Regions from separate parts of the Kribbella yunnanensis genome, predicted to be linked through region 1. Evidence: riboswitches for the same ligand, from Rfam matches in the RefSeq annotation. Region 1 holds a riboswitch; each other region holds the start of a gene.

Region 1 (10,384 bases):
GCCGGAGGTGTTCGACCTGCTCAAGGCTTGGCCGGGACGGGTGCCGCTGCGGCCGGTACACCAGTACCAGAAGGCTCAGCTGGCGCGGATCGCGGAGTCGTATGCCGCGCACAGCAAGGTCACGCAGCTGTGGGAGTCGAAGGTCGGGTACACGCCGCTTGGCGAGGCGCACGGTCTGCGGCCGCTCCCCCTCGCGATCGGTCCGTTCCAGCGGACCGCTTACGTGACGCCGGGCGCATGGGAGCAGCGCGTCGACATCGGTTCGGCGGATTCCGGCAGCCGGGGCCGCGCGGCGGCATACCGTTATCGGACGGGCGAGCGCCGTACGGTCGCCTGGGGTGGACCGGTCGCGACCTCGGGGTTGCCGTCGGCAACTACGACTTGGCCGTCAGACATCGGTGTGCAGAGGACTGGCAAGAATCTGGTGATCGGGCTTGCGCCGTTCGTCGCGGGTGGGGCGCAGTACGAGGAGCCGGACGGCTTGTCCACCGGCACCTACGCGCTATCGCTGAAACGCGACGGGAAGGTCCTGGTCGAGGCGGAGGAACTGCTGATCAACGGGCCAGTGCCTGATGCCCCCGGCAACTATCAGCTCGCACTGGACGTGCAGCGGAGCGAGCCGTGGTGGAAGTACTCCACGCAGATCCGCAGCACGTGGGACTTCCGCTCCCGGGCTGGTGCGGCTGAGACGATGCCGCTGATCCTCGCCGACCTCGGCTTGCCGCAGGCAACCAACCTGAACCAGGCCCGCGTCGGTACGGCGACGCCGCTCACCGTGTCGTTGCGCCACCAGACCGGCGCTCCGACCGCGTCGTACAAGAGTGTGAAGCTGCTGATGTCGTACGACGGCCGCAGCTGGAAGCCGGTGCCGTTGTCCAAGAAGTCGGCGACGCTGTACACGGCCAGCGTCAACCACCCGGCCGCCCGAGCAGGCGGCACGGTCGATCTGAAGCTGGACGTCACCGACGCGGCAGGTGGGCGCCTTCAGCAACAAGTCACCAAGGCGTATGGTCTGACTAAGTAGGGCCTAGGCCTGCGGGTATGGCGAGTCCTGCAGGCCTAGGTTCTTCCACACGAAGCGCGGGACCCGGGCCAGGAAGTCCCGGAGGAAATAGGAGCACCGGGCAATCGTCTGGTGGTCGTGCCGGCCGGCCTCGAACCAGGCCCAGTTGCCGACCACCTGGAACGACGCCGGTTTGACTGCCATCAGGAACTCCATCTGGCGCGGGTGAATGACGTCGTACGCGAACTTCTGGTCCCGGGCGTGGATCGCGAACTCCTCGTTGAAGGCTTCGCTCTCGAAACTGATCCCGGACCCGAACCCGCGCCGGCTGACCTGCAGCCAGGGCATCCCTACCGGCAGCTCGAAGCCGAGAATCGGCTCACTGTGGTTCTCGGTCACCGTGCGTGTGGTCGTCCGGCCCTCGGAGTCGGTGGAGCTCTCGGTGCGGGTGGTCTTCCAGTGGTGGGTGAAGGCGACGAACGGCGGCCCGTCGCCGTCCCGGCCGCGGATCACCTCGCTCGTGCTGTGATCGTGTCCGCTCTGCGTCACCGGCGTGCTGTGCAGCAGGCTGTCGTCCTGGCCGATCCAGTACCAGTCCGGGTGCTGGTAGAAGCTCAGCCGCGGTTCCTTCGGCGGCTGGATCCAGCGGTCCAGCGGCAGCGCGTCGATGGCTGCCGCGAGCAAGGCCACCTGGTCCAGCCACGGCGCCAGCAGCTCGGGATCCTTGCGCGGCGGATCGAGGATGACGAGCTGGTCGCCATCGATGCTGAGATTCACGCCCGGCTGTCCACCCGCCAGCGTGAGCAAGGCGGTACACAGCTGACCGCTGAGCACCTCGGTAGCGAACGCCGGGTCCTGGACGCCAACCGCCCAGCCCGCGCCCAGCTGCGGTGGCACCGGCACCATCGTCGCGGCCACGCCGGACCGCGGCACGGTCTGCCCACCCGTGATCCACAACTCCGGCAGCCGGCGTGACAACGTCACCATGCCGACCCAGCCCTTCCAGTACTCACTGCCGTACTCGATCACCTGAAACGGCCGCCCGGCGGTGGTCAGGCCGGTGATCTGGTCGTCCGGATTCCGCGTGAACCCCATCCCGAACGGCGGATTGGACAGCCGCGCCACCGAGTCGAACACCGGGCTGCCCACGAACGTCCAGCCGCGATCCCGCAATGACTTGACATACCGCTGCCGCCGGACGAACAGCCCCACGCCGACCGCCGTACCGGCCAGCAGCAGCACAATCAGGATCAGGCTGAAGATCTGGTTCCCGGTCATGGAGTCGAGCCAATCACATCGGCGGGTCCCGGAGCGGTCAGCTGCTGCTAGAGTCGGCGGCTCAACTGCATATCGCGCCGTTCGAATCGGGGCGGGAGAGTCCGGGCTCACCATGACCCGGCGCCGAAGGAGCAAATCTCCCCAGAATCTCTCAGGCCCACTGACCGTTCCGATGAGGCGAACTCTGGAAAGCCGGGCCCCCGCGTAGCTGCGAGGACACCCGCACCCACGGTGCAAACCGCCTCACCCGGCGGTGAAGCTCTCAGGTACAGATGACAGAGCGGGGAGGTCACCCAGCAGTGGCACCGCATTTCGCGGTGCCTGACCGAGGGAGCCTCCCACTCATGACACGCGCGACTCCGTTGCAGGCTGAGCACCAGCAGCTCGGTGCATCTTTTACCGATTTCGCCGGCTGGAACATGCCGGTGCGCTACACCTCCGATATCGCCGAACACACGGCTGTCCGGACCACGGCCGGGTTGTTCGACCTGTCGCACATGGGCGAGCTCGAGGTGATCGGCGCCTGCGCGGCCCGGGCACTCGACCACAGCCTGGTCGGGCGCCCGTCGAAGATCGGTATCGGCCGGGCGCGGTACTCGATGCTGTGCGCCGAGGACGGCGGCATCATCGACGACCTGGTCGTCTACCGGCTGGCCGAGGACCACTTCCTGATCGTCGCCAACGCGAGCAACACCGACGTCGTCCGCGACGAGCTCAAGCAGCGGATCGCCGCCTCAAAAAACGGGCACAGTTCCACCGAACTCCGGGACACCACCGAGGACTGGGCGCTGATCGCGGTTCAGGGGCCGGTCGCCGTACAGATCGTGGGCGAGCTGTCGGATGCCGACCTGGACGACCTCAAGTACTACGCGATCACCGAAACCACGCTTGCCGGAAGCAACATCTTGCTCGCGCGGACCGGGTACACCGGTGAGGACGGTTTCGAGATCTACTGCCGCCCGGCCGAGGCTCCGCAGATCTGGGCCGAGCTGCTGCGGGTCGGAACGCCGTACGAGCTGAAGCCGTGCGGTTTGGCCTGCCGGGACACCTTGCGGCTCGAAGCCGGAATGCCGTTGTATGGCAACGAACTCAGCCGCGAGCTGACGCCGTTCGAGGCCGGGCTCGGGCGGGTCGTTGCGTTCAGCAAGGAAGAGGACTTCGTCGGTCGCGAGGCACTCGCCCGCCGCCGCGACGAAGGCGCCCAGCGGGTGCTCGTCGGGCTGACTTCATCAGGCCGCCGCTCACCGCGCAGCGGGTACGCCGTACTGGATCCGGCCACCGGCCGTGAGATCGGCGCCGTGACGAGCGGCGCACCGTCGCCGACGCTCGGTCACCCCATCGCGATGGCCTATGTCGACAGCGCCTTCGAGGAGCCGGGCACCCGCCTGCAGGTCGACATCCGCGGCACCCACGACGACGTACTCGTCGTCCCCCTCCCCTTCTACCGCCGCCAGGAGTCCTGATGTCTGTTCCTTCTGAACTGAACTACACCGAAGACCACGAGTGGGTCGCTCTGGAGGGCGACATCGCGACCGTAGGCATCACCGCCTTCGCGGGTGAGGCCCTGGGTGACGTCGTGTACGTCGACCTGCCGGCCGTCGGCAGCACCATTCTGACCGGTGACGCGTGCGGCGAGATCGAGTCGACCAAGTCGGTGAGCGACCTGTTCGCGCCGGTCGACGGCGAGGTCGTCGAACTCAACGAGGCGGTCGTCGCCGATCCCGGTCTGCTGAACACCGATCCGTACCAGGCCGGCTGGCTCCTTCGGATCAAGGTCAGCGGGCCCACCAAGCTGCTGGACGCGGCGGCCTACGAGGCACTGATCGGAGGTGAGTGAGATGAGCACCCTCGATCAGAGTCTGGCCGAGTTCGACCCCGAGATCCACGCTGCGGTCACGGCCGAGCTCGGGCGTCAGCGCGACACCCTCGAACTCATCGCCAGCGAGAACTTCGCCCCGCTCGCGGTCATGGAAGCGCAGGGTTCCGTCCTCACCAACAAGTACGCCGAGGGCTACCCCGGCCGCCGGTATTACGGCGGCTGCGAGCACGTCGACGTGGTCGAGCAGCTGGCCATCGACCGGGTGAAGGCGCTGTTCGGTGCCGACTTCGCCAACGTTCAGCCGCACTCCGGCGCCCAGGCGAACGCGGCCGCCATGTTCGCGCTGCTCGATCCGGGTGACACGATCCTCGGTCTCGACCTCGCGCACGGCGGTCACCTCACCCACGGCATGCGCCTCAACTTCAGCGGCAAGCTGTACGACGTCGTCGCGTACCACGTCCGTGACACCGACTTCGTGGTCGACATGGCCGAGGTCGAGCGACTCGCCCTCGAGCATCGGCCGAAGCTGATCGTGGCGGGCTGGTCGGCGTACCCGCTGCACCTCGACTTCGCCGAGTTCCGGCGGATCGCCGATCTGGTCGGCGCGTATCTGATGGTCGACATGGCGCATTTCGCCGGTTTGGTTGCCGCGGGGCTGCACCCAAACCCGGTCCCCCACGCCGACGTCGTCACCACGACGACCCACAAGACCCTCGGCGGTCCGCGGGGTGGTGTCATCCTCACCAACCGCGCCGACCTGGCGAAGAAGTTCAACTCTGCGGTCTTCCCCGGACAACAGGGCGGTCCGCTGGAACACGTGATCGCGGCCAAGGCCGTGGGCTTCAAGCTGGCGGCATCCGACGAGTTCCGCGACCGGCAACGCCGTACCCTCGACGGCGCGCAGGCGATCGCCTCGCGGCTGTCGGCCGATGACGTCCGCGCGGCCGGGATCTCGGTGCTCACCGGCGGCACCCAGGTGCACCTGGTGCTGGTCGATCTGCGGAACTCCGAGCTCGACGGGCAGCAGGCCGAAGACCGGTTGCACTCGGTCGGCCTCACCGTGAACCGGAACGCCGTACCGTTCGACCCGCGGCCGCCGATGATCTCCTCCGGGCTGCGCATCGGTACGCCGGCCCTCGCCGCCCGCGGTTTCGGTCCGGCCGAGTTCGCGGAGGTCGCGGACATCATCGCGACCGCACTCGTCCACCCGGCCGACGAATCCGTGCTCGATGGTTTGCGCGATCGGGTCGGCCTGCTCACCGCGAAGTTCCCGCTGTACCCGGCGCTCTGAGCGCTTAACGAAAGACCTGGCTCCGCTTCGGTGCTTCATGCAACGGTTCGCCCTGCCTCGGGCGTTATCGCCTATATAGGGTCCTGACCGGAAGTACCGGAGCCGGGCCGGGGGCTGGTGTGTGGGGTGGGCGAACACAAGGGTGAGCTGCGCCGAAAACTGGGCAACACCGTCGCGTTGGTCGCGGTGTGTGCGCTGATCTGCGGGATCGCGTTCACGGGGGCGATTGTCCTCTTGATGCCAAGTGAGAAAGGACATATCGCTCCGGTCGGCACCACGCGGCCGACTGCCCCGGTCAGCCAACCGGTCGCCGCGCCGGTCCCGGCCGCGCCCCGAACCACACCGGCGACCAAGGGTTACGCCTGTCCTGGTTACAGCGGTCTGCAGCAGAAGATCCCGCTGAAGCTGGTGCTCGAGGACACGTTTGCGTGGGGCAACAACCCGCCGTACAAGGCTGGTAATGGGTCCGGTGACATCAAGTGGGAATCGAACCCGTACCAGGATCCGAGTTGGCACCTGTGGTTGCACTCGCTGCGCTGGCTGGGCAATGGGATCGACTCCATGAAGGCCGGGAACGCCGCAGCGCGGACGCACACGCTCGCGATCATCCAGGACTGGGTGCGCGACAACCCCTTCCCTTGGCTAGCCACATCTAACTCGACTACGTCGAAGGGCGATGCGAGCGCATCCGAGTCCACGATGCATCGGACCAACGTGCTGATCTGCGCTCGGCAGGCGGTGCTCACCGGGCTGCACGCCAAGACGTTGCCGGCGCAGTACAAGTGGCTCGACGACGCGCTGCTCACGCATGCGCGGTACATGATCGACCACTGGAGTGGCAGCCGGAACCACGGCACCGACGAGAGCATCGCGCTGTTCGGCGTCGGCTGCACCTTCGGCCGTCAGGACCTGATGAGGAAGGCCATCGACCGGTTCAACACTGGCGTCGTACAGTCCATCGATTCCGAGGGCACGACGAACGAGCAGTCCGTCGGGTACGCCGGCTTCAACTATCGACTGTGGGGCCGGGCCGCCGAGGTCGTGCGGCGCTGCGGGCAGTCCCCGGGCCCGGCGATCGACGCCCGGCGGAAGCTGCTGGCGGACTGGATGGCGCTCGCCACCAAGCCGAACGGCGAGCTGTTCCAGATCGGCAACACGACTCGGGACAAGGTCCAGAGCGTTCCCGGTACGCCGTGGGAGTTCGTCGCGACCCAGGGCAAGTCGGGGCCGCGGCCGGATCGCCGTACCGGGATCTTCAAGGGCGGTTACATCTTCGGGCGGACCGGCTGGGGCGAGAAGCGGCCGTTCGGCGAGGAGTCGGCGTACAGCATCCGTTTCGGGCCGTCGAAGAAGTACCACGGGCACGATGACCACATGTCGATCAACTACAACTGGCACGGCCAGGATGTGCTGATCGATCCCGGGTACTACGGCTACAAGAAGGGCGACCTGCAGGCCTGGGCGCCGAGCCAGGCCGCGCACAACGTGATGACGATCCCGACCGCCCAGGGCAAGCTGGTGCCGACGCGGCTGGTGGGGTCAGTCAGTACGGCGAACTCGGACTACTACGAGTTGGCCGACGACCCTGCCGAAGGTGTGAGCCGCATCCGGGACGTCCTCATCCTGAAGGATCCGGATGTGGTGATCGCGCTGGATCGTGGCGAGTCGGGGAGCAACCAGCGGTACGAAACGCTGTGGCACCTGCCGCCTGGCCAGACCGTGACCGTGCAGTCGCCGACCACCGCGGTGGCGACCGGCGCGACGGTGCAGACGCACCTGTTCCAGATCCCGTTCGGCGAGACGACCGGTACGACGACTGTCGAGCAGGGGAAGTCGAACCCGGCTCAGGGCTGGTACCTCCCGGACATCTTCAACGCCAGGCCAGCGCCGGTCGTCAAGTTCACCCAGACCGGGCAGAACGCGCGCATCCTGTCCGTCATCGCGCCCTCCGCCAACGGCGAGAAGGTCACCTACAGCACCCGCTCCGCCGGCACCAACTTCTTCGTCGAACTCTCCATCGGCGCGAAGAAGGTCACCGTCAAGATCACCCCGGACGGCCGCCTGACCCGGATGAACTGACCGCTTCGGCCGCGCCCGAAGCGAGTATTGCGCCACCGCTGAATCCTTTGAACGCCGCACCGGCAGCAGGTCGACTATGCCCATGAGCAGCCGCGACTTCTGACCGATCCGCACGAGGCTTCAAGGAGGCGACATGGCAGGCAGGGACCAGTAATCATCCCCATCCGCACCCGAACTTCAGGAGGCACCATGGCCGGCAAGGACCAGTAACCAGACTGGGCCGCGCCACCGCTGAGGTGGCGCGGTCACCGGCCGACGGCGCGTTGCAGCTGAGCCTTGTTCATTTTCGAACGGCCCTTGACGCCCTTGTCCTTGGCCTCGTTGTAGAGCTGCGCCTTCGTCCGCCCGCCGGGCCCCTTGTGTGACCGCAGTCCACCGCGCCGCGCCGACGAAATGTCATGCGTGGAACTCCGGCTCGACTCCTTCGACTCGCCGGACCGGGCACGCTCCTTGTTCACCGTGCGCGCCGCGATCTCCTCCGCCACATCCTCGCTGCGACCGCTCTTCTTGAGCCCCGCCTTGATGTGTTTGTACTGCCGTTCCCGCTTCGGACTGGCTCCTGCCGGCATGATCCGACTCCTTTCGGCCGCCGCCCGGTACCCAAAAACTTCGTCAAGACAACTTTGCGGCGTCAACTTCCCGTCCCGATCTCACGTCATGAAGTCGAACGGGGTGCGTCTCACCTTCGAAGGAAGGCGGCCGAGCGAGCGGATGAGGTGTTACAGATGAGCCACGACGGTGGTGGATCGGTGGAGCAGGTGGGTGACATCTGCCGGTTCGCGTGGGCCGTTGGCGGGCAGGCGCACGTCTGCCGCCAAGGCAACGGGCACGCGGTGCCGCACAAATGCGGGTACTGCGGACTCGAGCACCACCCCGGATCGGACAACGTGCACTGACTGTCGGAGGCACCCTCTAGAGTCAGCGCCCATGAGCGAACCTGCGCGCGTGGCCGGATTGGTCTGGAACGGCGGCCTCCCGCAGCTGGAGTGGTCCGCCGCCACCCCGCGAACCCCGCTCCGGCTGGGCGACGAGATCGCCTTCGCCACCGGGCAAGACCGCCAGTGCATCGGCATCTGGCGCAACGGCAAACGCCTCGGCTGCCCGACCAGGACCCCGCTCGCCGCCACCGTCCACGGGCCGCTCTGTCCGGAATGCCAGACGATGGACCGTTCGTACTCGATCGCCGCTGACACCAGCCTCGACGACCCTCGCGAGTTCGCCGTCTACCTCGCCCACCACGGCAGCCGCGTCAAGATCGGCATCACCGCCGCCGACCGCGGCCAAGCCCGCCTCCTCGAGCAAGGCGCCCTCAGCTCCACCTTCCTGTCGAGCGGCACCCTGGCCGCCGCCCGCCGCGTCGAACGACTCTTCACCTCCGCCTTCGGCGTCACCGACCGAGTCACCTCCCCCACGAAGCGCACCGCCCGCCTGGACCCGCCCAGCACTCTTGAACGCGCCGACGACCTCCAAACGCTCGCCAAAAACGTCAGCACCCTCGACTGGCCGGCCGGCCAAACCCTCCGCCCACTCGACGTCATCGACCACACCCCGACGTACGGCCTGCCCGCCAACGGCATCCAACCCGCTCACACACTCACCGCACTCACGCCGTACGCCGTCATCTCCGGCCGCATCACCTGCCAGATCGCCCGCGACCTCTACCTCGAAACCCCCCAAGGCCTCGTCCTGGCCGACACTCAACTCCTCTCCGGCTGGCCCCTCACCCCAACCGACCCCGGTAGCCCCTTCACCGCCCCCACCGAACCAATCGCCGCGCCCGTGTTACCGCAGGACGCCTTGTTCTAACGCCTCCGGCAGCGGCTCCGAGTGCACGAGATGCAGCCGACTCACGGCTCGCGTCAGTACGACGTACAGGCGTTGTAGGCCTCGGGGTTCCGCGGCGACGATGCGGGCGGGCTCGGCCACGACGACTGTGTCGAATTCGAGGCCCTTGGCGAGGGTTGCAGGGACGCAGACGAGGCGGGTCGCCTCCATTGAGTCCTCCGAGTCGCCCAGCAGGCCGGCCTCCAGGCCGGCGCCTACCAGCTCGGCCTGGAGCGCGCCGATCTGGTCATCGGCGGCGATCAACGCCACCGAACCTTCACCGGCCAGCGCGGTGCGGCAGGACTCGACCACGGCGTCGGCGAGCGACTCCTCCGCGGTTCGTACGACGGCCAGCGCGTCCGCCACCGTTCGGACGCCCGTCGGTACGCCGAGGGTCGGGGCGATGACCGGCAGCAGCCGAGCCGCGAACTTGATGATTTGTTCGGGCACCCGGAAGCCTCGATCCAGCTCGACCACCCGGCCGTCCGACTTGTCCAGGTGGCTGAGGACGCGGTCCCATGCTCCGGCAGCCCACGGCGTGGTTGCCTGCGCGACGTCTCCGAGCACCGTGGCCGACCCGGTGCGGCAGCGGCGGCCGAGGGCGCGCAACTGCATCGCCGACAAGTCCTGCGCCTCGTCCAGCACCAGATGCCCGAGCGAACCGGACCGCCGCTCGATCAAGTCGTCCAGCTCATCCAGCAACACCGCGTCCGCCGACGACCACTTCGCCGACTTCCACGACCGCGCCGGCTTCGCCCACAGCAGCGCAGCCTGCTCATCGGTCGTCAGATCGTCGCCCGCAACCTCGGCCAGGAAGTCGGCATCGGACAGCATCCGGTGCAACACCTGCTCCGGGACCAGCTTCGGCCACACCGAATTCACCAGCGCCTGCACCGGCTTCGACCGCGCCACCGCGTTCTGCACCCGGTCGTCCGGCGAGTCCCCCCGCTGTTCCATCAACACGAGTACGGCGTGGGCGAGCCGCTGCGCGAGCGCATTGCGACCAGCGGCGTACCCGGTTGATCCGCGCAGCGCGGCGACGATCTCCTGCGCCTCGTAGTCGTGCACCCGGAACCGCTGCGCGCCCTTG
Region 2 (10,384 bases), on a different contig from region 1:
GAGCTGAGCGCGGGTGAGCTGGTCCTCGAGCTGTACGACGAGCTCGTCGAACCGCACACCACGTTGCCGACGTTCTACACCGACTTCCCGCTCGAGACCTCACCGCTGACCCGGACGCACCGGACCGAGCCCCGGCTCGCCGAGCGCTGGGACCTGGTCGCCTTCGGGGCCGAGATCGGTACGGCGTACTCGGAGCTCGTCGACCCGGTCGAGCAGCGGCGGCGGCTCACCGAGCAGTCGCTGAAGGCCGCGGCCGGTGATCCCGAGGCGATGTCGCTGGACGAGGACTTCCTGAGTGCGCTCGAGTACGCGATGCCGCCGACCGGTGGGCTGGGGATCGGGGTCGACCGGGTGATGATGATGCTGACCGGGCAGAACATCCGCTCGACGCTCGCTTTCCCGTTCGTCCGCCCTGCTTCGCGAGATTCTTAACACTGCGCTGGGTCGTCTCCAGTTGGTCGGCCCCGTAGCCTGGAGCAGGGCGCGGGGTTGGGGCTACTGGGGCGGGGTTGATGAAGCAGGTTGCGGTAAGTGGGGCGCTGCTGTGCGTGCTGGTGGGGTGTGCGGCGCCATTGGTCGATGGTGGATCGGAGCCGACACCGAGCGGTGGGACGGCTGTTGCTGCGCCCTCGGGACCACAGGGGCCGTTGGGTCAGGCGGCCTATCAGGGTGAGTTGGCCAAGGCTGACAAGTCGTTGGCGACGAGCTTGAGGGCGCTGGCTGGTGCCCAGACGGCCGAGGGGCTGGCTCAGGCGATGGGTGACGTGTCGAAGGCGTTGAACACCGCCTCCGGGAAGCTGGCCGCATTGACGGTGGAGGGGCGACTGAGCGCCGTACACCAGTTGTTGCAGGACCGGATCGGGGTGGCGGCGTACAAGCTGTCTGATCCGGAGCAGGCCGAGCTAGACGCGCGGTGCGGCGGTGGGCCGTACACGTCGCAGAAGGTCCAGCGGCAGTTGCGGACCGACCTCGCGCCGGCGCTGGCGGCGCTGACCAAGCTCAAGCTCGCCTTCGGGCGTTCGCTGCCCGACCCGGGACCGGCGCCGAAGGTGGTCCGGCCGGAGAACGGCGAGACCGTCGTACGGCGTGGGGACGCCGGAATCGGGCGGTTGTCGATCACCAACGGTACGGCGAAGGATGTCGTGATCTCGGTGGTCACGGACGGGAAGCCGCCGCGGGAACCGCACGTGATGACGTACATCCGGGCCGGGAAGTCGGCCGCGATCACGCGGATCGGCGGGGCTTATCACCTGTACTACAAGAGTGGTGCGGACTGGAGTTCCTCGCGGCGTCAGTTCGCGATCGGCTGCTCGTTCCTGAAGTTCGACCAGGCGTTCGGTGCGGACAAGGCGTGGAAGATCAACCTCCGCCCGACGGTCACCGGGAACGCGTCGACGAGTGAGGTCGAGGCTTATTAGGGTTATGTGACATCGACCATGTCACGATGACAGAACGCCGTACCGGGGTCACGATGAGGTCATGAGTGCAACCGCGAGCGTCACCGTGGCCGGGGTCCCAGGGGTCGAGGTCGCCTACTACCGCAAGGGCTCGGGCGACCCGCTGGTGCTGCTGCACGGCATCGGCCACCACTGGCAGGCCTTCGACCCGATCGTCGACCAGCTCGCGGAACACCACGACGTGATCGCCCTCGACTTCCCCGGTTTCGGCGAATCCCCCGACGTACCGCTGGGTGTCCCGAACGAGCTCGACAGCTTCGCCTACACCGTCGACGCCCTCTGCAAGGCCCTCGACCTCGACCAGCCGCACGTCGTCGGCAACTCCCTCGGCGGCCTGGTCTCCCTGCGCCTCGGCCAACTCGGCCTGGCCCGCACGGTCACCGCACTCTCCCCGGCCGGCTTCTGGTCACCCCGCGAGAACCGCTGGGCGGTCGGCGTACTCACCAACCTCCGCCGCATCGCCCGCCGTACGCCGGAACCCACCGTCCAGCGCCTGTCCCGCACCCCCGCCGGCCGCCGCGTCCTCACCGGCACCATCTACCACCGCCCGGCACTGCGCGCCCCCGAAGCCGTAGTAGCCGAATCCCGCGCCCTCCGCGACTGCGTAGCCTTCGACCGCGTCCTCACCCACGCCCGCCGCGGCACCACCTTCGAAGGCGACGTCCCCGACGTCCCCGTCACCATCGCCTGGGGCACCCACGACCGCATCCTCCTCCCGATCCAGGCCGCCCGAGCCCACCTCCAACTCCCCCAAGCCCGGATGATCCCCCTCCTCAACTGCGGCCACGTCCCCATGAACGACGCCCCAACCTTGGTCGCCAACACGATCTTGGAAACCACCCAGGCCTGATCTCCACAACAACAGGAGGTATCCGCCAAATCGGCATCGTCTCTGCTCGGCTCAGGCGTGCGGAGAACTCTACGTACCCACCTACGTCCTGTCGCTCGGGCCGTTTCAGAGATCAGCACGGTCGAAGGTCGGCCAGTCGAGTGGCTCGTCCCAGACCCGGCTGTTCATCGCAGCCAGCCGAATACCCTCGCGGAGGAGCCGGGCATCCCCGTCGGCTGGGTGGATCCTCCGTCGGACAGGACGTATACGTCTGCTGGGCCCCCGGACTGCTGACGGCCAGCGTGGTGGCGACGTCTGATTGCGGTATACGTCCTGTGCTTAGGAGGATGCTCAGCATTCGATGACGTTGACGGCTAGGCCGCCACGGGAGGTCTCCTTGTACTTGATCTTCATGTCGGCGCCGGTTTCGCGCATGGTTTTGATGACCTTGTCGAGGGTGACTACGTGGACGCCATCGCCGTGCATGGCCATCCGGGCGGCGTTGATCGCCTTCACCGCGGCCATAGCGTTGCGTTCGATGCAGGGGATCTGGACGAGGCCGCCGACCGGGTCGCAGGTCAGGCCCAGGTTGTGTTCCATGGCGATCTCGGCTGCGTTCTCGACCTGTTCGGGAGTGCCGCCGAGGAGTTCGCACAGGCCGGCTGCGGCCATTGAGCAGGCTGAGCCGACTTCGCCTTGGCAGCCGACCTCGGCGCCGGAGATCGACGCGTTCTCCTTGTACAGAACGCCGATCGCCGCAGCGACCAGCAGGAACCGTACGGCGCCATCGTCGTTCGCGCCGGGGATGAACCGCCGGTAGTAGTGCAGTACGGCGGGAATGATGCCCGCGGCACCATTTGTCGGGGCGGTGACGATGCGGCCGCCGGAGGCGTTCTGTTCGTTGACGGCGAGGGCGAAGAGATTGACCCAGTCCATCACCTTCAGCGGGTCGACCGACCACGGGTCGCGGGTGAGCTTGTCGTGCAGGGCGTGCGCGCGGCGCGGGACCTTCAGCCCGCCGGGCAGGACACCCTCGGTCTCGCAGCCCTCCTTGACGCAGTCCTGCATGACCTGCCAGATCTTGAGCAGGCCGCTGTGGATCTCGTCCTCGGTCCGCCACGCCAGCTCGTTCGCGAGCATGACATCGCCGATCGACAACCCGGACTCGCGGCAACGGTCCAGCAACTCGGCACCGGTCAGGAACGGGTACTTCAGCACCGTGCTGTCCGGCACGATCCGGTCGCCGGCCGCGGCGTTCTCGTCGACCACGAAACCGCCGCCGACCGAGTAGTACGTGCGCTCCCGCAGTACGGCGCCGTCCGCCCCGCGAGCCAGGAAGGTCATCCCGTTCGGGTGGTACGGAAGGGCTTTGCGGCGATGCATGATCAGGTCGGTGTTCTCGTCGAACGCGATCTGATGAGTCCCGGCCAGCCGCAGCCGGCCGAGCTCGCGGATCGTCTCGACCCGGGCGTCGACGGAGTGCGTGGCAACGGTCTCGGGGTCTTCACCCTCGAGGCCGAGCAGCACCGCCTTGTTACTGCCGTGGCCGTGCCCGGTCGCACCGAGCGAGCCGAACAGCTGCGATTCGACCCGGGTCGTCGCGGTCAACAGACCGGCGTCCTGCAGGCCGAGCACGAACGTGCGGGCCGCGCGCATCGGTCCCACGGTATGTGAGCTCGACGGGCCGATCCCGATACTGAACAGGTCGAAGACACTGATCGCCATGATGCGGAGGTCCCTTCCGGTCGTCGTTGACCGAGAGTGGTGTCCTCCCCGCTCTGTTGGACTGCTGTCCTTCAGAGGTGCCTCGCCCGTGCGGTGAAGGTGCCTGAGAGATTCTTGGGGAGAGTTGCTCCTACGGCGCCCGGGTCAGTGGGTATCTCTCCCAATCCCACGCCGTAGCGAGCATGTGCTCGGTGCGGTGCATCGGTGCGCGGGGGCGAAGGGCTAGATGCGGCGCATCTTGCCCTTTGCACCCGTGCGGCGAGGTGCCGTGCCGAGTGCAGCGCAGTAGGTGTGGGATTGGGAGAGATGCCCTAAGCCCGGGTCTCTCCCGCACGGGTTCATGCGGCTGTTGAGTTAGCTTCCGGACGCGACGGTACGGCGGCCTGCTGGCTGCCGTCAATCCGGCCGGTCCGCACTGCCCAGATCTCGAAGAACCAGGTGAACAGCGGCGGAACACTCGCGGCCAGCGCGGCCAGGGTGACCGGCCACGACCAGCGCAGTGGACCGCGGACGAGCAGCACGGTCACGACGTACGCGACGAAGATGCCGCCGTGGATCGGGCCGAAGATCTTCACCCCGATCTCGTTGTCGGACAGCACGTACTTGAACAGCATGCCGATCAACAGGCCGGTCCACGAGATCGCCTCGGCGATCGCCACTGCCCGGAACCACCGTGAGTGTGTCATCGCGCCCGACCCTAACAAGTCCCCCAAGCCCGGCCCGGGGTGGTCTAGGGGCTGCTCCCCGATGTGCGGAGCAAGCGGTTACCGAAGGATCGGGGAGATGAAGAACCCCAGAACGCTGCTCAGGATCACCGCGTGGGGTGTGGTCCTGACAGTCACCGCGGCAAGCCTCGCCGCACTCCCCGCCTCGGCCGCCCCGGCCTCGGCCTCGGCCGCACCGCAGTGGACCGACTGCAAGCCGGAAGGCAAGGACGATCCGGCAGTGGTGCAAGGCTCGCAGTGCGCCACCTTGAAGCTCCCCGTCGACTGGCGGAACCCGAGCGGCCCGACCTTCAACCTCGAGATCGCCCGCCGGACGGCGAAACAGCCGGCCGAGCGCGTCGGCGTACTGGTGTTCGGTCCGGGCGGCCCGGGTGACTCCGGCATCGACCGGATCAAGACCGGGATCAGCCGGTTCAGCCCGGAACTGCAGGACCGCTTCGACATCGTCAGCTTCGATCCGCGCGGGATCGCGCGCAGCAACCCGATCAAGTGCACGAGCAGCCTGTACGCCGCGATGCCGTCACCGCTCGTCCGCGACCAGGCCGAGTTCGACGCGCTGATCGACTACAACCGCCGACTCGCCGACGATTGCCGCAAGCACACCGGCCCGCTCTACGACCACGTCGACACCTGGCAGACCGTCCGCGACGTCGACGCGATTCGCCGGGCACTCGGTGAGCGGCAGATCACCTTCCACGGCAGCTCATACGGCACCCCGCTCGGAGCGCAGTACGCCGAGACTTACCCGCAGCGCGTGCGTGCGATGGTCCTGGAGAGCGTGCTCGACCACAGTCTCGCGACGCCCCGCCAGTTCCTCGATCCGCAGGCCGCGTCTGTCCAGGACTCGTTCGACGAATTCGTCGACTGGTGCGACCGCACGACGACGTGCGCCCTGCACGGCCAGGACGTCCGCGCCCGCTGGGCCGAGCTCCGGAAGCAATCGGACAACCCGTTCATGGCCTCGTTCGCGGTGTTCCGGATGCTCTACGGCCCGCAGTGGAGCGCACTCGCCACCACCCTCCAGAAGGGCGTCATCCCCACCCCGCCCCCGCCGACCACGGAACTCGTCGCCAACACCCTCGTCCCGTTCTGCCAAGACTGGGACCTGCGCGTCGGTACCTACCCCGAGTACGCCGGCCTGCTGGCGCGGCTCGCTCGCAACAACCCGGACATGCCGTACCCCGGTCAGTTCATGGCCATCTCGCTCTGCCTGGGCGCACCCAAGGCGAACAACCCGCAACACCGCCTCGACGTCGACCACCTGAAGACGCCGATCCTGCTCTCCAACGCCCGCCACGACCCGGCCACGGCGTACTCGATGGCACAGAACGTCCAACGCCAGCTAGGCCGCGACGGCGTCCTGCTGACCTACGAAGGCTGGGGCCACGGCAGCTACAACAAGAGCCCGTGCATGACCGACACCATCGACAACTACCTGATCAACCGCAACATCCCCAAGCCCGGTACGACGTGCGCCGCCGTACCGCCGGTTGGGTAGTGGATCAGTCGCCGGACAGCAGCTCGCTCCGAAGGTTGTTGAGGAAATCGGAGAACTGCTGTCCGGTGCGAGCCGCCTTCTTCAGTACGGCGAACTGCCTGCGATACAGCTCGACGTCGTCGGGCCGACTGACAGTCAGGTAGGCGTGGATCGTCTCGACCTGAACGTACGGGTTCTCGTCATCGACGTCTTCGTTCAGCGTGAAGCCGTGCCACGGAATCGCCTGGGTCTCGACGTCCATGGGGATGATGCCGATGGAGACATTGCTGAGGGTGGCAAGGCTGGCGATCCGGTCGAGTTGGGCGATGAGGACCTGCTTCGGCCCGGGACGCCAGCGCAACGCCGCCTCGGTGAGGATGAATTCGAACGAGTGCCCCTGCTCATACAGAATCTGCTGCCGGTCGATCCGTCGTTGAACAGCCGCGGCATAGTCCTGTCCGCCAGTGAGATCTGAGGCGATGAAGACGAGACGAGCGTATTCGGCCGTCTGCAGCAGCCCTGGCACCAAGGTCGGCAGGAAGGATCGCTGAGTTCTCGCGACAGCTTCCCGTTCGCGGACTGTCTCCTGCATGTCCGCGAAGCTGTCCGCCCGCATGAACTCGTGCCAACTGTCGGCCTCGTTCAGTGCCGCCTCGGTGGCAGCAACCATCTGCTCGAGTCGGTCGATGGCACCGGCCTGCTCCAGCCACCGAGTCAGCTCAGGAACTGAGGCGAGCGCATCGCCGCGCTCGATCCGGCTCACCCTGGACTGACTCAGCCCCGTACGGAGAGCAATCTGGCGCCCACTCAGACCGGCCAGCGTGCGCAGCCGTCGCAGTTCAACTCCCAGGCCTTGCCTGGGAGTTCGCGGGGTCTGGTTGTGATCACTCACTCCGGTACGACGTCTGCCTTCCGTGCTGCCAGATAGGTGTTCAGACCGACTGAATGCCGCAACACGACCGCACGCTCGTCGCGGCACCTCTTCAGAACGGCCGGATCATCAGTGTGCTCGAAGCCGACGAAGTGACCTGCCTCGTCATAGTGCATCAGTACGGCGTACGCGTCCGGCGACTCGCTGTCGAACAGCCAGAAGTCCTCGCCGAGCGTGGACAACGACGAATCTGTCGCCCGATCCGCGATCCGGATCTGCTCCCCGGCCGCCTGCGACTCGACGTACCCGACAAGTTCGTAGCGCAGGTATTCCGACAACGGATGGTCGACGACATGGACTCGGGCCCAGCTCTTGCCGGCGACGGTCGTGGCAGCGATGCGCGCCAGCCAGGGCTCGGTACGCACCGACCGTTCCGGGCGCGCCGTGCCCTCCCGGAAAGCTCGCACGCGTTCGTCCTCCGCAGAGATCGCGTAGTGCTGCAAGTTCTCGAGCCGGAAGACATCCTGGGTGAACCGATCGAAGTACGAGTCGAACTCGTCGAAGTTCACGCCACGACTCCGCTCTGGACCTTCCTCGCGTAGTCGATCAGCAACGCCCGCGGCACCAGCACGACGGTCTCGTGGGCCGGCATCTGACTGAGCTGTGCCAGCGCATCCGGATCGAGGAGCTGAGCACCCTGGACGGCGACCATTTCCCCTTCATCAGTGTCGAACACATTGGGGCAAGGACCGTTCTCGCAAGGGCCCGAACGATGGATGAGTCGCATATCGCCTCCACTGATTCGAAATGAGTCAGTCTTCACCATCGCACTCGCCCACACGGCGGTCAACCCCGACCATTCACCGCTTGACATGCACCGTGTCAGACGGCACCCTCAGTCAGGTGAGTCAAAATGAGTCACTCGGAAGGAGCTGACATGACCGCCGACCTCGATCCGGACCGCGTCGCACCTCGCCGCTTCTGGCTCGTTCGTCGGCGCGCCGGATCCGGCACCGGCGGCATCGTTGCCGAGGGCACCTTGTGGTCGAGTGGACGGATCGCCGTGCACTGGCCGGGGCGACCGCCCGCAACGAGCTCCTGGGTATCACTCGACGATCTGCTGGCCCGCGATCGCTCGACCACCGTCGAATGGCTCGATGCCTCGAACGACTGGCGTTGTGAGCACATCGAGTGCGTCGAGTACGACGGCGGCGCGATCTGGATCCACTAGACCGGCGAGGCGGGTGCGCCGATCCCTGCATCCGCGCCCGTCTCGCCTACCAACCAACGAATCAGACCGCGACGCCGCTGATCTCGAGGACGCGGTAGAGATGGTCGCCGCGGCGGGCCTGGGTCGACAGGGCCGTCAGCTCGCTGCAGGCGGCCTCGAGGGCTTGCGCCTGGGTGCGGCAGTGGTCCAGGTACCAGAACGGGTCGTCCGGCTGCGGATCGTCCGCATCGTCGATGTCGGCGTACCAGTGCGCCTGGCCGTAATGGATGACTTTCACTCGCAGATTCATGACCCCACCCCCGTGGATCTCCCCTGATCCGGTGTCGGAATTCGGCCGGCGCGTGACCGCGGCCCCCCACTGTCACGCGCCGGGCCGAGTTCGACCCTCCCCGACGACTACATCGTGTGGACGCCGGTCTTCGTTACTACAGGTGACCAAATAATTTTCGGTGACCATTCAGTCACACTCTGTTGAGGTGCTTGCGGGTCCACTTCTCGAGCCCGTCGGTGTCGATCGGGAGCGCCTCGGTCAGGATCTCGAGGCGGTCGGAGTGCACCACGACGTTGTCCTCGATGCGGATTCCGATGCCACGCAGCTCCGGCGGCACGGTCTCGTCGTTCGGATGGAAGTACAGGCCCGGTTCGACCGCCAACGCCATACCGGCCTCGATCTCACCGGCGAAGTACGTCTCCGGCCGGGCCGCGTCGCAGTCGTGGACGTCGAGACCGATGTAGTGGCCGGTTCCGCAGACGATGAACCGCCGGTGCTGCTGGCCGTCCGGCCCGAGCAGCTCGTCCATCGACACGTCGAGCAGCCCCCAGTCCCGCAGCCCTTCGGCCAGCACGACCATCGCGGCGTGCTGGAAGGCCCGGTACGGCGCTCCTGCCTTCACAGCATCGAGTGCCGCGAGCTGTGCCTTGTGCACCAGGTCGTGAACCTGCCGCTGAGCCGCGGTGTACTCACCGGTGGCCGGGAACGTGCGGGTGACATCCGCCGTGTAGAGCGTGCGGGTCTCGACCCCGGCGTCGAGCAGGATCACGTCACCTTCGTTCACGGCGCCGTCGTTGCGGACCCAGTGCAGCACCGGCGCATGCTTGCCAGCAGCAACGATCGACGCGTAGCCGACGCCGTTACCGGCCGTCCGCGCTCGCCGGTCGAACGTGCCCTGCAGCCAGCGCTCGCCGCCGCCGCGGATGGCCTCCGGCAACTCGCGCGCCACGTCCTCGAACGCGAGCACACTCGCCGCGACCGCGTCCCGCAGCTGGTCCAGCTCCCAGTCGTCCTTGATCCGGCGCAGCTCGGCGATCGACTGGCGCAACGAGTTCCCGTCATGTGGCGAGGTCTGCACGAGCGCGTCGAGCATCGGGTCGACCCCGGGCACCGAGAGCATGAACGGAACCGCGCCACGCAGCGCCGACGGCAACTCCTCGATCGGGCGGCAGGCGATCTGCAGCGCGTCCGACCAGTCCTTCAGACCCGGCACCGGGCCGATCCACAGCTCACCGTCGCGCGCATTCGCGAAGAAGTCGGCCTCCTCCGGCCCGGCCGCCTCGCGAAGATAGAGCGTGGCGTCACCATCGGCCGACAGCACCAGTACGGCGCCCTGGGCCTGGCAGCCGGTCAGCCAGACGAAGTCGCTGTCGGCGCGGAAGTCGTAGTCGGTGTCATTGGAACGCACCGGCGCATGTCCGGCACCGAGCGCGATCCGGCGCCCAGGCAATGCCGCGGACAGCTTGCGCCGATGCTCGGCGGCCGCTTCGGCCAGCCCCTCCGGCACAGTCACGGACCGGTCCACCGGTCCCCAGCCCCGCGCGATGGACTCGCGGAAACCTTTGGCGTCGATGGGGCGGTAGGACTTGGGCGTCTGATCGGTCCGCTCGTCGCTCATACACTCATCAACTCAGGTCGCACCGGGGGCGCGCAACCCCATAATCGTCAACGAGATCGGAAGGCCTCGAGGATCGCGATCTCGGAGTCGAGGAGGTACTGGTGCAGGGTGGCCGCGGCCTCGTCGTACCGGCGGGCTTCGAGTAGCTCGAAGAGGGTGCGGTTGCGGGCGATGTAGGGC
Region 3 (10,384 bases), on a different contig from region 1:
CGACGCCCGGGCCGCCACCGCCGTGCGGGATGCAGAAGGTCTTGTGCAGGTTCAGGTGACTGACATCGCCGCCGAACTGGCCGGGCTTCGCGAGACCCAGCAGCGCGTTCAGGTTCGCACCGTCGACGTACACCTGACCGCCGGCCTCGTGCACGATCCGGCAGACCTCGGTGACGCTCTCCTCGTACACCCCGTGGGTGGACGGGTAGGTGATCATGATCGCGGCCAGCTTCTCGGCGTGCTCGGAAGCCTTGGCCCGCAGGTCGTCCAGGTCGATCGTGCCGTCATCGTTGCCCTTGACAACAACAACCTTCATCCCGGCCATCACGGCCGACGCCGCGTTGGTGCCGTGCGCGGACGCGGGGATCAGGCAGACGTTGCGGTCTTCGTTGCCCTGGGCCCGGTGGTAGCCGCGGATCGCCAGCAGTCCGGCGAGCTCACCCTGCGAACCCGCGTTCGGCTGGATGGACACCTTCGCGTACCCGGTGACCTCGGCCAGCCAGCGCTCCAGCTGACCGATCAGCTTCACGTACCCGGCGGCGTCCTCGATCGGCGCCAGCGGGTGCATATCGGCGAACTCGGGCCAGGTGACCGCCTCCATCTCGGTGGTCGCGTTCAGCTTCATCGTGCACGAGCCGAGCGGGATCATGCCGCGGTCGAGCGCGTAGTCCTTGTCGGACAGCTTGCGCAGGTAGCGCAGCATCGACGTCTCGGACTTGTGCGTGTTGAAGACCGGGTGCGTCAGGTACTCCGACGTCCGCGGTACGGCGATCTCGGGCGCGGCCAGCGTGTCGTCGTACTGGACGCCGAAGGACTGGCAGACCCGGGTCAGCGCGGCGACATCGGTCTTCTCGTCGCACGAGATGCCGACGTGGTCGGCGTCGACCTGGCGCAGCCAGATGCCGTTCTGCCGGGCGGCGTCAACGACGTCCGCAGCGGCACCGGGGACACGCGCCAGCACGGTGTCGAAGAAGTCGCCGTGCACGACCTCGACACCACCGGCACGCAGCGACGCGGCCAGCTTGCCCGCGAAACCGTGCACGCGACCGGCGATCGCCTGCAGCCCATCCGGTCCGTGGTAGACGGCGTACATGGACGCAACGACGGCCAGCAGGACCTGCGCCGTACAGATGTTGGAGGTCGCCTTCTCGCGACGGATGTGCTGCTCACGCGTCTGCAGCGCGAGCCGGTACGCCGGGGCACCGTCGGCGTCGACCGAGACACCGACCAGCCGACCGGGCAGCGACCGCTCGAGACCGGCGCGGACCGACATGAAGCCGGCGTGCGGACCGCCGTAGAAGAGCGGTACGCCGAAGCGCTGCGAAGAGCCGATGACGATGTCGGCGCCGGCCTCCCCCGGTGCCTCGAGCAACGTCAGGGCGAGCAGGTCGGAAGCGACCGCGACCAGCGTCTCGCGCTCGTGTGCGGCGGCGATCAGCGGCTTGAGGTCACGGACAGCGCCGCCGGAACCCGGGTACTGCACCAGGAAGCCGAAGAAGTCGCCCTCGGGCAGACCGTCGATGGTGTCGGCGACGACGACCTCGATGCCGAGTGCCTCGGCGCGGGTCTCGACGACCGCGATCGTCTGTGCGAAGCAGTCGGAGTCGACCAGGAAGCGGTTCGACTTGCTCTTGCGGTTGGAGCGGTGCGCGAGCGTCATCGCCTCGGCGGCCGCGGTGCCCTCGTCGAGCAGCGACGCGTTGGCGGTCGGGAGACCGGTCAGGTCCGAGACGACGGTCTGGAAGTTCAGGAGCGCCTCGAGCCGGCCCTGCGAGATCTCCGGCTGGTACGGCGTGTAGGCCGTGTACCAGGCCGGGTTCTCGACCAGGCGGCGGACGATCACCGACGGCGTGAAGGTGCCGTAGTAGCCCTGCCCGATCATCGAGGTCGCGACGTTGTTGCGGGCCGCGAGCTGGCGCAACTCCGTCAGCGCGTCGACCTCGGAGGCCGGCTCCGGGAGGCGCAGCGGTTCGGTCGACCGGATCGAGGCCGGTACGGCGGCATCCGCGAGCGCGTCGACGTCGGCGTACCCGAGCAGTTCGACCATCCGCGCGACCTCGTCGGGGCGGGGCCCGATGTGCCGGTCGGCGAAGATTGCAGAGATTTCGGTCATCGAAAGAGGCTCCGTTGCTTGCAGTAGCTTCCGGGTGGCCTCCCCCTCTGTCACGCACGAGTGCACGCTTCAGAGTTGCCTGACGCACCCGGTCCATGGGCCTGAGAGGTTCCGGGGAGGAATTGCCCCTTCGGCGCCCGGTGTGAACGGGTCTCTCCCGAGTGCGGTGAACAGCTACAGAGCAGAGTACCTCAGCCGGCTGCGCGGGCCCGGCGGCGGGCAGCCAGCTCGTCGCTGGCGTGGGACTCGTCCTCGCCCTCGCCGTGACCGTCGGCACGCTCGGTGGGCAGCTCGGACAGTGAACCCTCGACCTCGCGCCAGACACCGCCGAGGGCGATCCCGAAGACTCCCTGGCCACCGGCCAGTAGGTCGATGACCTCGTCCGGTGAGGTGCACATGTAGACCGACGCGCCGTCACTCATCAGCGTGATCTGGGTCAGGTCGTCGATCCCGCGCTTGCTCAGGTGGGCGATCGCGGTCCGGATCTGCTGCAGCGAGATCCCGGCGTCGAGCAGCCGCTTGATCACCTTCAGCAACAGAACGTCACGGAAACCGTACAACCGCTGGGTGCCGGAGCCGGTCGCCGGGCGCACCGACGGGGAGACCAGGCCGGTCCGCGCCCAGTAGTCGAGCTGGCGGTAGGTGATCCCGGCCGCGGCGCAGGCCGTCGGCCCACGGAACCCGACATCCTCCGGCATCGGCCGCAGATCGTCGTCGAACAGCAGACCCTGAACGCCGGCAGTGGCGGCCGCCTCGGCGCGTGCTTCGGACGTCGACTGCGCCGTCAGATCCGTGTCGCCGGTGCGTGTCACGCCTGAGCCTCCCTGGATACCGACTGGAACGAGCCATCTCCGTGGAGTAACAGTTCCCCACGACTCCTTCACGGTAAGCCGCCGACCTGGGAGGGTCAACGACAACCGCTCCGAGCGGCTAGCGTGTCGCGACTCCCAGACGAATCGTTACCTTCCCGGTCTTGAGGCTCAGCCTCCAGTCTTTGGGCTCAGCTCTTGTCGAAGTCTTCCGGGGTGACCTGGTCGAGGAACTCGCGGAAGCGCTCGACCTCCTCTTCCTCCTGCACCTCGTCGGCCTCGGTCTCACTCTCCGGGACCGGGATCCCGGCCTCGGCGAGGATCTCCTCGGTGCAGAACACCGGCGTACCGGTGCGCAGCGCGATCGCGATCGAGTCCGACGGGCGGGCCGAGATCTCGGTCTTGTCGTCGAAGACCAGGATCGCCTCGAACACCCCGTCGGTCAGGTTCACGATCCGGACCTGACTGAGCGTGTGCCCGAGCACCCGGATCGTCTCCGCGAACAGATCATGCGTCAGTGGCCGCGGTGGCTCCATCCCCTGCTGGGCGAAAGCGATCGCACTCGCCTCGGCCGCACCGATCCAGATCGGCAGGTACCGCTCGCCGCCGACCTCCCGGAGCAGCACGATGGGCTGACTCGAGGGCATCTCGACCCGGACTCCGACTACGTCGACTTCGCGCACACCTTCAGCCTACTCCGCGGTGGTCAGTGCGGCAGCCGGGATCTCACCAGTGCCGTGTGCAACCGCACAGTGAGGGCTGCCAACTCTTGGGTTTGGTCGGTACGGCGGGGGCCGGTGACCTGCTCGATCAGTCCTACCTCGCGGTCGGCCGCGGTGCGGAACGGGCGCAGGTGACGGGGTTCGATGCCGTACGTCGCCAGTTCGGCGGCGACTTGGGCGACGACGATCGCGTCGCCGCCGTAATGCTTGCCCTCGGCCACGATCAGGCCGTGACTCTCCAGCTCGGCGAGCAACGCCGTACTGACTCCGGCGGCTGCGCAGAGCTCCGCCTTGGTCAGCCGCAGGTCGGTGCCGGTGGCACCGAAGTCGTCGGCGGCCGGCCCGGAGGCCGGCGTACTGGGGGCGATCGGCGGTCCACCGGCCGCCGGGCGCAGACCGCGGTCGATCGCACCGAGGTGCTCCTTGATGACCTTCAGCGGCAGGTACTGGTCACGTTGCGCGGTCAGCACGTAGCGCAGCCGCTCCACATCACCCGCGCTGAACTTGCGGTAGCCCGACGCGGTGCGCGCCGGTGTCACCAGCCCCTCGGCCTCGAGGAACCTGATCTTGGAGATGGTGACATCGGTGAACTCGGCCTGCAGGATCTGCAGGACCTCGCCGATCGAGAGCTCAGGCTTGGCCACTGGCGTAGTAGACCAGCCGGTACTTGCCGATCTGGACCTCGTCACCGTTGTTCAGCTGGACCTCGTCGATCCGGTCCCGGTTCACGTAGGTCCCGTTCAGGCTGCCGACGTCGCGGACCTTGACGCCGTACGCGTCGCGGCGGAACTCGGCGTGCCGGCGGGACACCGTCACGTCGTCCAGGAAGATGTCGCTGTCCGGGTGCCGGCCCGCGGTCACCACGTCGACGTCGAGCAGGAACCGCGACCCCGCGTTCGGGCCGCGCTGCACGATCAGCAGCGCCGATCCGGCCGGCAGTGCACCGACCGCGGCCTGGTCGTCGGCCGACAGCGGCTCGCCCTGGTCGAAGCGCTCGGTCTCCGGCTCGGCGCTGATCGGCGTCAGCATCGCGGTGTCGGTGACACCCGGCGTCGGCGTCGCGGCGGCCGGCCGGTCCGCCCCAGGGAGCATGGCTCCGCACTGCGAGCAGAAGCGGCTGCCCTCGGAGTTCTCGTGCCCGCACTGGTTGCAGAACGGCATGCTGTGATCCTCCCGATCGCCGTTAGGCGACGTTGTGTCGTAGACCCCGTGGTTACAGTGTGGACCCGGACCCCAACCCTCGATCAGCGGTTGAGGTCCGGTAAACCTATCAGTGACGCCCTAGCTCGGGTCGAGCTGGCCCTGGTAGGTCTCGGCGTCCATCAGGGCGTCGACCTCGGCGTCGTCGTCGACCTCGATGTCGAGCAGCCAGCCCTCGCCGTACGGGTCGGTGTTGACCAGGTCGGGCTGGTCGGCCAGGGCCTCGTTGACGGCCCGCACGGTCCCGTTCACCGGGGCGAACAGGTCGCTGACGCTCTTGGTCGACTCGAGCTCGCCACAGGAGTCGCCGGCGCGCACCACGCTGCCGACCTCGGGGAGCTGGACGTACACGATGTCACCGAGCGCGTCCTGCGCGAAGTCGGTGATACCGACCCGCACCGGGCCCTCGCCGGCCTTCACCCACTCGTGCTCGGCCGTGTACTTCAGGTCTTCGGGGTACACCGTCGTTCCTCTTTCTCGAAGCCGGACTGGACGTTACTTTGACGGGCTTTGACTACTTGACTGTGCCTATTTGGATGGGCTGGGCGCCGGGCGAGCGTAGCGATGCTCTTCTTGCGCGTGCAAGGCAGTGATGGCGACGTTGGTCTCCTCGTTCACGTCCGCCGTACCGCCCACCTGGGGACCGGTCACCTCACTGACCAGCCCACCGGGAAAGTTGGAGGCCTCGGCCAGGCTGTGCGAGTCGCCGATCGCCTCGATCACGTACGGCGAGTTCACCTTGATCCCGTCGATCTTGATCCCGGGGGCGTCGTCGACGAAGTCGGTACTGGCCACCACCCGCACCGTCCCGTTGATCTGGATCGCCTCGGCACCGGCGTCGCGCAGCTCCTCGATCGCGTCCAGCAGGTTGCTGGACGTCATCTTGCCCTGCGGGTCGTTCAGGGTGATCCGCACCCCGGGCCCGTGCGCGGGCACCGTCCCCGCGAGGATCCCGAGCGCGCGGATCTGCGCCTCCGCCTGCTGCTTGGCCGTCTCCGCCTTGTCGGCACTGGACGACAGCGTGTTCTTCCGCTCCTCCAGCTCGGCGATCTCACCCTCGAGCCGCCGGGTGTTCTGCCCGAGGCCGTCGAGGATCGCGATCAGGTCCTCACGGCGCGCGTTCTGGTACCCGTCGTCGGCGCGATTGACGCGCACCTGGACGACCGCCGTACAGGCCACCAGCGCGAGGACGACCGCGACGATCGCCTGACCGCGCGACGGTTTGAACCCGGCCTTCAATCGCCGTACGGCGAGGTTCGGCGTCCGAGGCTTCTTCGGCATCGGCGTCGGCTCGACCGGATGCTCCGGCTCCGCCTCGACGGGTGGTTTGGGCGTAACCGGCGGATCGAACCGCGGCGGCTTCGCATGCTCAGCCCGCGGCCGCGGTGCCGGGTCGGCAGCCTGCCACGCATCCGCCTTCCGCTCACCCGCCGTACGCTCATCCGCCGTACGCTCATCCGCCGTACGCTCATTTGCGGCGCGCTCATCCGGCTTGCGCTCGGCTGCCGACTGCTCCTCGACCGTTCGCTCACTCGCCGGCTTCTCATCCGGCGTACCGTCCTTGCCCGGCTCACCAGCCTTGGTCGGCTCACCAGGTTTGGCGGGGGTGCCGTCTTGGCTCCACCAGCTGGCGATGACCGTGGGCTGGTCGTCGGGAGTGGGGTTCTCCGGGTCCGGCGTGTTCGGTTTGTCGTCACTCATGTCAGGCCCGGAAGATGTGGCGGCGGATCGCGGCCATGTTGGTGAAGATGCGGATGCCCAGGACGACGACCACGCCGGTCGACAGCTGTGAGCCGACGCCGAGCTGATCACCCAGGTAGACGATCAGCGCCGCGATCAGCACGTTGGAGACGAACGACACGACGAACACCTTGTCGTCGAAGATCCCGTCCAGGAACGCGCGCAGTGCGCCGAACACCGCGTCCAGCGCCGCGACCACCGCGATCGGCAGGTACGGCTGCGCCCACTCCGGGACGTCCGGGGCGACCAGCAGCCCGATCACCACGCCGATGACCAGTCCGAGTACGGCGATCATTTCGAGCCACCGACCTTCGCGTATCGCAGCGCGATGGTCGCATCCGCCGGCACCAGCAAGGAATCCTCCGTCGTGATCGTCATCCGGACATCGAAGTTGCTGACCAGGTACTGCACCCACTGGCCGCCCGAGCTCTGCGCGAACCGGGCCGGCAGCGTCCCGGTGTCGCCGATCGCCAGCACCGTGTACGGCGGGGTCAGCGAGCTGTAGTCGACAGTGATCGCACTGCCCGCACCGCGGATCGCGGTCATCGACGTGAGCCGGTGACCGTTCACCGAAACCGCCTCCGCGCCGGCCGTCCACAACCCGTTGACGAGCTGCTGGAGGTCGACGTCAAGCAGTCGGCCCTCCTTGTCCGCGTCCTTGGCGTCGTTGACGACGACCTTGAGGCCGGGACCGGTGACCGCGATCGCTCCGGTCTGCAGCTCTAGGTCGTCGAGCTTCTGCTGCAGCGCTACACCGTTGTCCGCGTTGGTCAGTCCCCCGGCCTGCAGCCGACGGACCTCGTCGGCCAGCCGGGACTGGTCAGTGCGCAGCCCAGTCAGCCGGGTGTCGGCCTGGTTGATCCGGGCGATCAGCTCCTTGCGCTGCTTCTCCGCCTCCGGCGCACTGCGGTAGTTCTGCGAGGCCGCGACCGCGAGCAGGAAGCCGAGCACCAGCGCCGCCACCGCGAGCATCACCCGGTGCCGCGACCGGACGGGCTTGCCGTCCTGCTGGGTCCGCGCGGCAACGGCGTACCCCTCGTCGATCGGGTGCGCCATCAGGTTGTTCAGCAGCGACATCGAGGCATCGACGCGGCGCTGCGGAGGAGGCTTGGTTGCGGGCTGGGTCACTGGCTACCTAGCCGTGTCGCTGATCGGTTTCACTGTTTGGATCAGGTGCCGCAGCTGCTCGAAGTAGAGCACGCCGGCCCAGTAGTAGAGCGCCGTCCCCCAGATCGCGAACGCCCACCCGAAGACGCGGGCCAGCAGGTTCAGCGTGCTGTCGCCGTCACCGAGCAGCAGCAGTGGGAACGCGTAGAGCAGGCAGAAGGTCGCCGACTTGCCGAGGAAGTGCACCGGCAGCGCGTTGAAACCGCGGCGGTGCAGCGCCGGCAGGGTGAACGTGAGCAACAGGTCGCGCAGCGGCAAGGCGATCGCCAGCCACCACGGGATGATGTCGCGCAACGCCAGACCGAGCACGGTGGCGAAGATGTACAGCCGGTCGGCCACCGGGTCGAGCATCTGCCCGAGCCGAGTGGTCTGGTTCATCCGCCGCGCGATCTGGCCGTCGGCCCAGTCCGTGAACCCGGAGATCGCCAGCACGAGCAGCGCCCAGCCGTCCTCGTGCGGTCCGAGGATCAGCCACAGGAACAGCGGCACACCCAGCAACCTGAGGAAGCTGAGCGCGTTCGGGATCGTGAGCACCCGGTCGGACACTTCCAAGTCCGGCACGCGCCCCCTCCTCTCTCACCCCTGAATGTCGCTGTAACTGTACTTGGACCCACCGACAGGGCCATGCCCGGCCACGCGGCGGGGCATGCCCCGGACGCCCTCTACACCTGAACGCCTCGGCGAGTCCCCCGCTATGGCTGCTGCAAACCGGTAATCCGATCGATACTGGACCGTGTCTAAGTTCCTGGTACTGATCTATGGCAATCCGGAGTCCCGTGCAGTGTGGGACGGTCTGACCGACGAACAGAAGCGTGAGGGCATGGCCGGTTACGCGGCTCTGCACGAAGCTTTGGCCGAGCGCAACGAGCTGCTCGCCTCGGAGTCGCTGGCCGAACCGTCGGCGACCAAACAGGTGCTGGTCCGCGACGGCAAGCCGCTGACCACCGACGGCCCGTTCGCCGAGGTGAAGGAACAGCTGGCCGGTTTCTACCTGCTCGACTGCGAGTCGATGGAGCGTGCGGCCGAGATCGTCGCGCTGATCCCGGAGGCGCCGTACAGCGTGGTCGAAGTGCGCCCGGTACGCGACTTGTCGGCGTACATGTGATGCAGCTCGAGGAGGTACTGCGGTCGCAGGCGCCGTCGGTGCTGAGCGCACTCGTGCGCCGGTACGGCGATTTCGACGCCTGCGAGGACGCGGTTCAGGAGGCGTTGCTCGCGGCATCGATGCAGTGGCCGACTGACGGCGTACCGGAGAATCCGCGCAGTTGGCTGATCACGGTCGCGTCGCGACGGCGGATCGAGGTACTGCGCAGTGAGGCGGCCCGACAGCGGCGGGAGGAGGCGGTCGGCGTACAGCCCGAGCCCGAACCGGCGCCGTCCGTCGACGACTCGCTGACCTTGCTGATGCTGTGCTGCCACCCCGAGCTGACCACCCAGTCGCAGGTCGCACTCACCCTGCGCGCGGTCGGCGGCCTGACCACCGGCGAGATCGCCCGGGCCTTTCTGGTGCCCGAGGCAACTATCGGCCAGCGAATCAGCCGCGCTAAAGCCAAACTGCAGGACGCCCGGTTCGCCCTGCCACCACCCGACGAACTGCCGGCCCGACTGACCGCCGTACTGCACGTCCTCTACCTGATCTTCAACGAGGGCTACACCGCGTCCTCCGGCGACTCCCTGCACCGAGTAGAGCTCAGCACCGAAGCCATCCGCCTAACCCGGCAACTGCGTGAGCAACTGCCGTCGGAAGGTGAGGTCGCCGGCCTGCTGGCGCTGATGCTCCTCACCGACGCCCGCCGCCCCGCCCGCACCACCCCCGAGGGCCACCTAGTCCCCCTCCCCGACCAGGACCGCTCTCTCTGGGATGCATCAGCCATTGCCGAGGGCACCGACCTGATCGCAGCCACCCTGAAGTCCGCCCCCGTCGGCCCCTACCAACTCCAGGCCGCCATAGCCGCCGTACACGATGAGGCCTCAGTCGCCGACGACACCGACTGGCGCCAGATCCTGATGCTCTACGAACTCCTCGAGTCCACCGCCCCCGGCCCCATGGTCACCCTCAACCGCATAGTCGCCGTAGCCATGGTCCACGGCCCAGCCGCCGGCCTCACCCTCCTCGACGACATCGACCCCACCCTCACCAACCACCACCGCGTCGCCGCCGTCCGAGCCCACCTCCACGAACTAGCCGGCGACACAGCCGCCGCCCGAGCCGCCTACCTGACCGCCGCCCGCCAAACCCAAAGCACCCCCGAACAGCACTACCTCCAAACCCGAGCCGAAGCCTTGGCTCCACCCACCACCCCCTAACCCTCCCCTCCCCTCCCCTCCCCGCTCATCTTTGGGAACCCACCAACCACGCGGAGCTCCTCATAATGACTGGTGGGTACACAAAGATGGATCTCGTGCACAAAGAGCAGGCGACCCTGGCTTGAGGTCCATCCGATCGGGCCGGGGCGCGCTTCAGTCGTAGGTGGCCTGGAGGTGCCAGGTGGCTTGGTGGAGGGTGAAGAGCCAGGCTCGGGTGTCGGCGGTGACGAACTGGAAGCGGGCTTGGCGGGTGGTGGTGGCGGGGTCCCACCAGCGTTCTTCGGTGGTCCAGGGGCCGGCCCAGGCGGTGATGGGGTGGAGTTTGT

What was found. Region 1 has a riboswitch for glycine ahead of gcvT (glycine cleavage system aminomethyltransferase GcvT). Riboswitches for the same ligand answer to the same signal wherever they lie in the genome.
Region 2: another riboswitch for glycine. It lies ahead of ABD231_RS12750 (L-serine ammonia-lyase); the one in region 1 lies ahead of gcvT (glycine cleavage system aminomethyltransferase GcvT).
Region 3: another riboswitch for glycine. It lies ahead of gcvP (aminomethyl-transferring glycine dehydrogenase); the one in region 1 lies ahead of gcvT (glycine cleavage system aminomethyltransferase GcvT).

Annotation. Positions count from the first base shown of each region.
Region 1 is NZ_BAAANF010000003.1:54,396-64,779, forward strand. Features, by position in the region: gene ABD231_RS05115 (S8 family serine peptidase) at 1-1,024, shown strand, start outside; gene ABD231_RS05120 (hypothetical protein) at 1,028-2,281, opposite strand; glycine riboswitch at 2,364-2,458, shown strand; glycine riboswitch at 2,459-2,570, shown strand; gene gcvT (glycine cleavage system aminomethyltransferase GcvT) at 2,626-3,744, shown strand; gene gcvH (glycine cleavage system protein GcvH) at 3,744-4,118, shown strand; gene glyA (serine hydroxymethyltransferase) at 4,120-5,391, shown strand; gene ABD231_RS05140 (heparinase II/III domain-containing protein) at 5,518-7,470, shown strand; gene ABD231_RS05145 (plasmid stabilization protein) at 7,716-8,039, opposite strand; gene ABD231_RS05150 (hypothetical protein) at 8,196-8,366, shown strand; gene ABD231_RS05155 (DUF2797 domain-containing protein) at 8,398-9,276, shown strand; gene ABD231_RS05160 (HelD family protein) at 9,253-10,384, opposite strand, start outside.
Region 2 is NZ_BAAANF010000008.1:257,961-268,344, reverse strand. Features, by position in the region: gene lysX (bifunctional lysylphosphatidylglycerol synthetase/lysine--tRNA ligase LysX) at 1-432, shown strand, start outside; gene ABD231_RS12760 (hypothetical protein) at 513-1,418, shown strand; gene ABD231_RS12755 (alpha/beta fold hydrolase) at 1,480-2,307, shown strand; gene ABD231_RS12750 (L-serine ammonia-lyase) at 2,638-4,011, opposite strand; glycine riboswitch at 4,093-4,184, opposite strand; gene ABD231_RS12745 (DUF3817 domain-containing protein) at 4,350-4,697, opposite strand; gene ABD231_RS12740 (alpha/beta fold hydrolase) at 4,795-6,234, shown strand; gene ABD231_RS12735 (helix-turn-helix domain-containing protein) at 6,239-7,105, opposite strand; gene ABD231_RS12730 (DUF6879 family protein) at 7,102-7,653, opposite strand; gene ABD231_RS12725 (hypothetical protein) at 7,650-7,796, opposite strand; gene ABD231_RS12720 (hypothetical protein) at 8,022-8,315, shown strand; gene ABD231_RS12715 (hypothetical protein) at 8,377-8,604, opposite strand; gene ABD231_RS12710 (aminopeptidase P family protein) at 8,777-10,204, opposite strand; gene ABD231_RS12705 (GntR family transcriptional regulator) at 10,252-10,384, opposite strand, start outside.
Region 3 is NZ_BAAANF010000018.1:187,010-197,393, forward strand. Features, by position in the region: gene gcvP (aminomethyl-transferring glycine dehydrogenase) at 1-2,113, opposite strand, end outside; glycine riboswitch at 2,193-2,283, opposite strand; gene ABD231_RS28505 (MerR family transcriptional regulator) at 2,305-2,925, opposite strand; gene ABD231_RS28510 (bifunctional nuclease family protein) at 3,114-3,605, opposite strand; gene ftsR (transcriptional regulator FtsR) at 3,629-4,288, opposite strand; gene ABD231_RS28520 (zinc-ribbon and FHA domain-containing protein) at 4,275-4,805, opposite strand; gene gcvH (glycine cleavage system protein GcvH) at 4,926-5,306, opposite strand; gene ABD231_RS28530 (DUF881 domain-containing protein) at 5,373-6,545, opposite strand; gene ABD231_RS28535 (small basic family protein) at 6,547-6,879, opposite strand; gene ABD231_RS28540 (DUF881 domain-containing protein) at 6,876-7,712, opposite strand; gene clsA (cardiolipin synthase ClsA) at 7,716-8,312, opposite strand; gene ABD231_RS28550 (YciI family protein) at 8,485-8,856, shown strand; gene ABD231_RS28555 (RNA polymerase sigma factor) at 8,856-10,058, shown strand; gene ABD231_RS28560 (DNA polymerase Y family protein) at 10,212-10,384, opposite strand, start outside.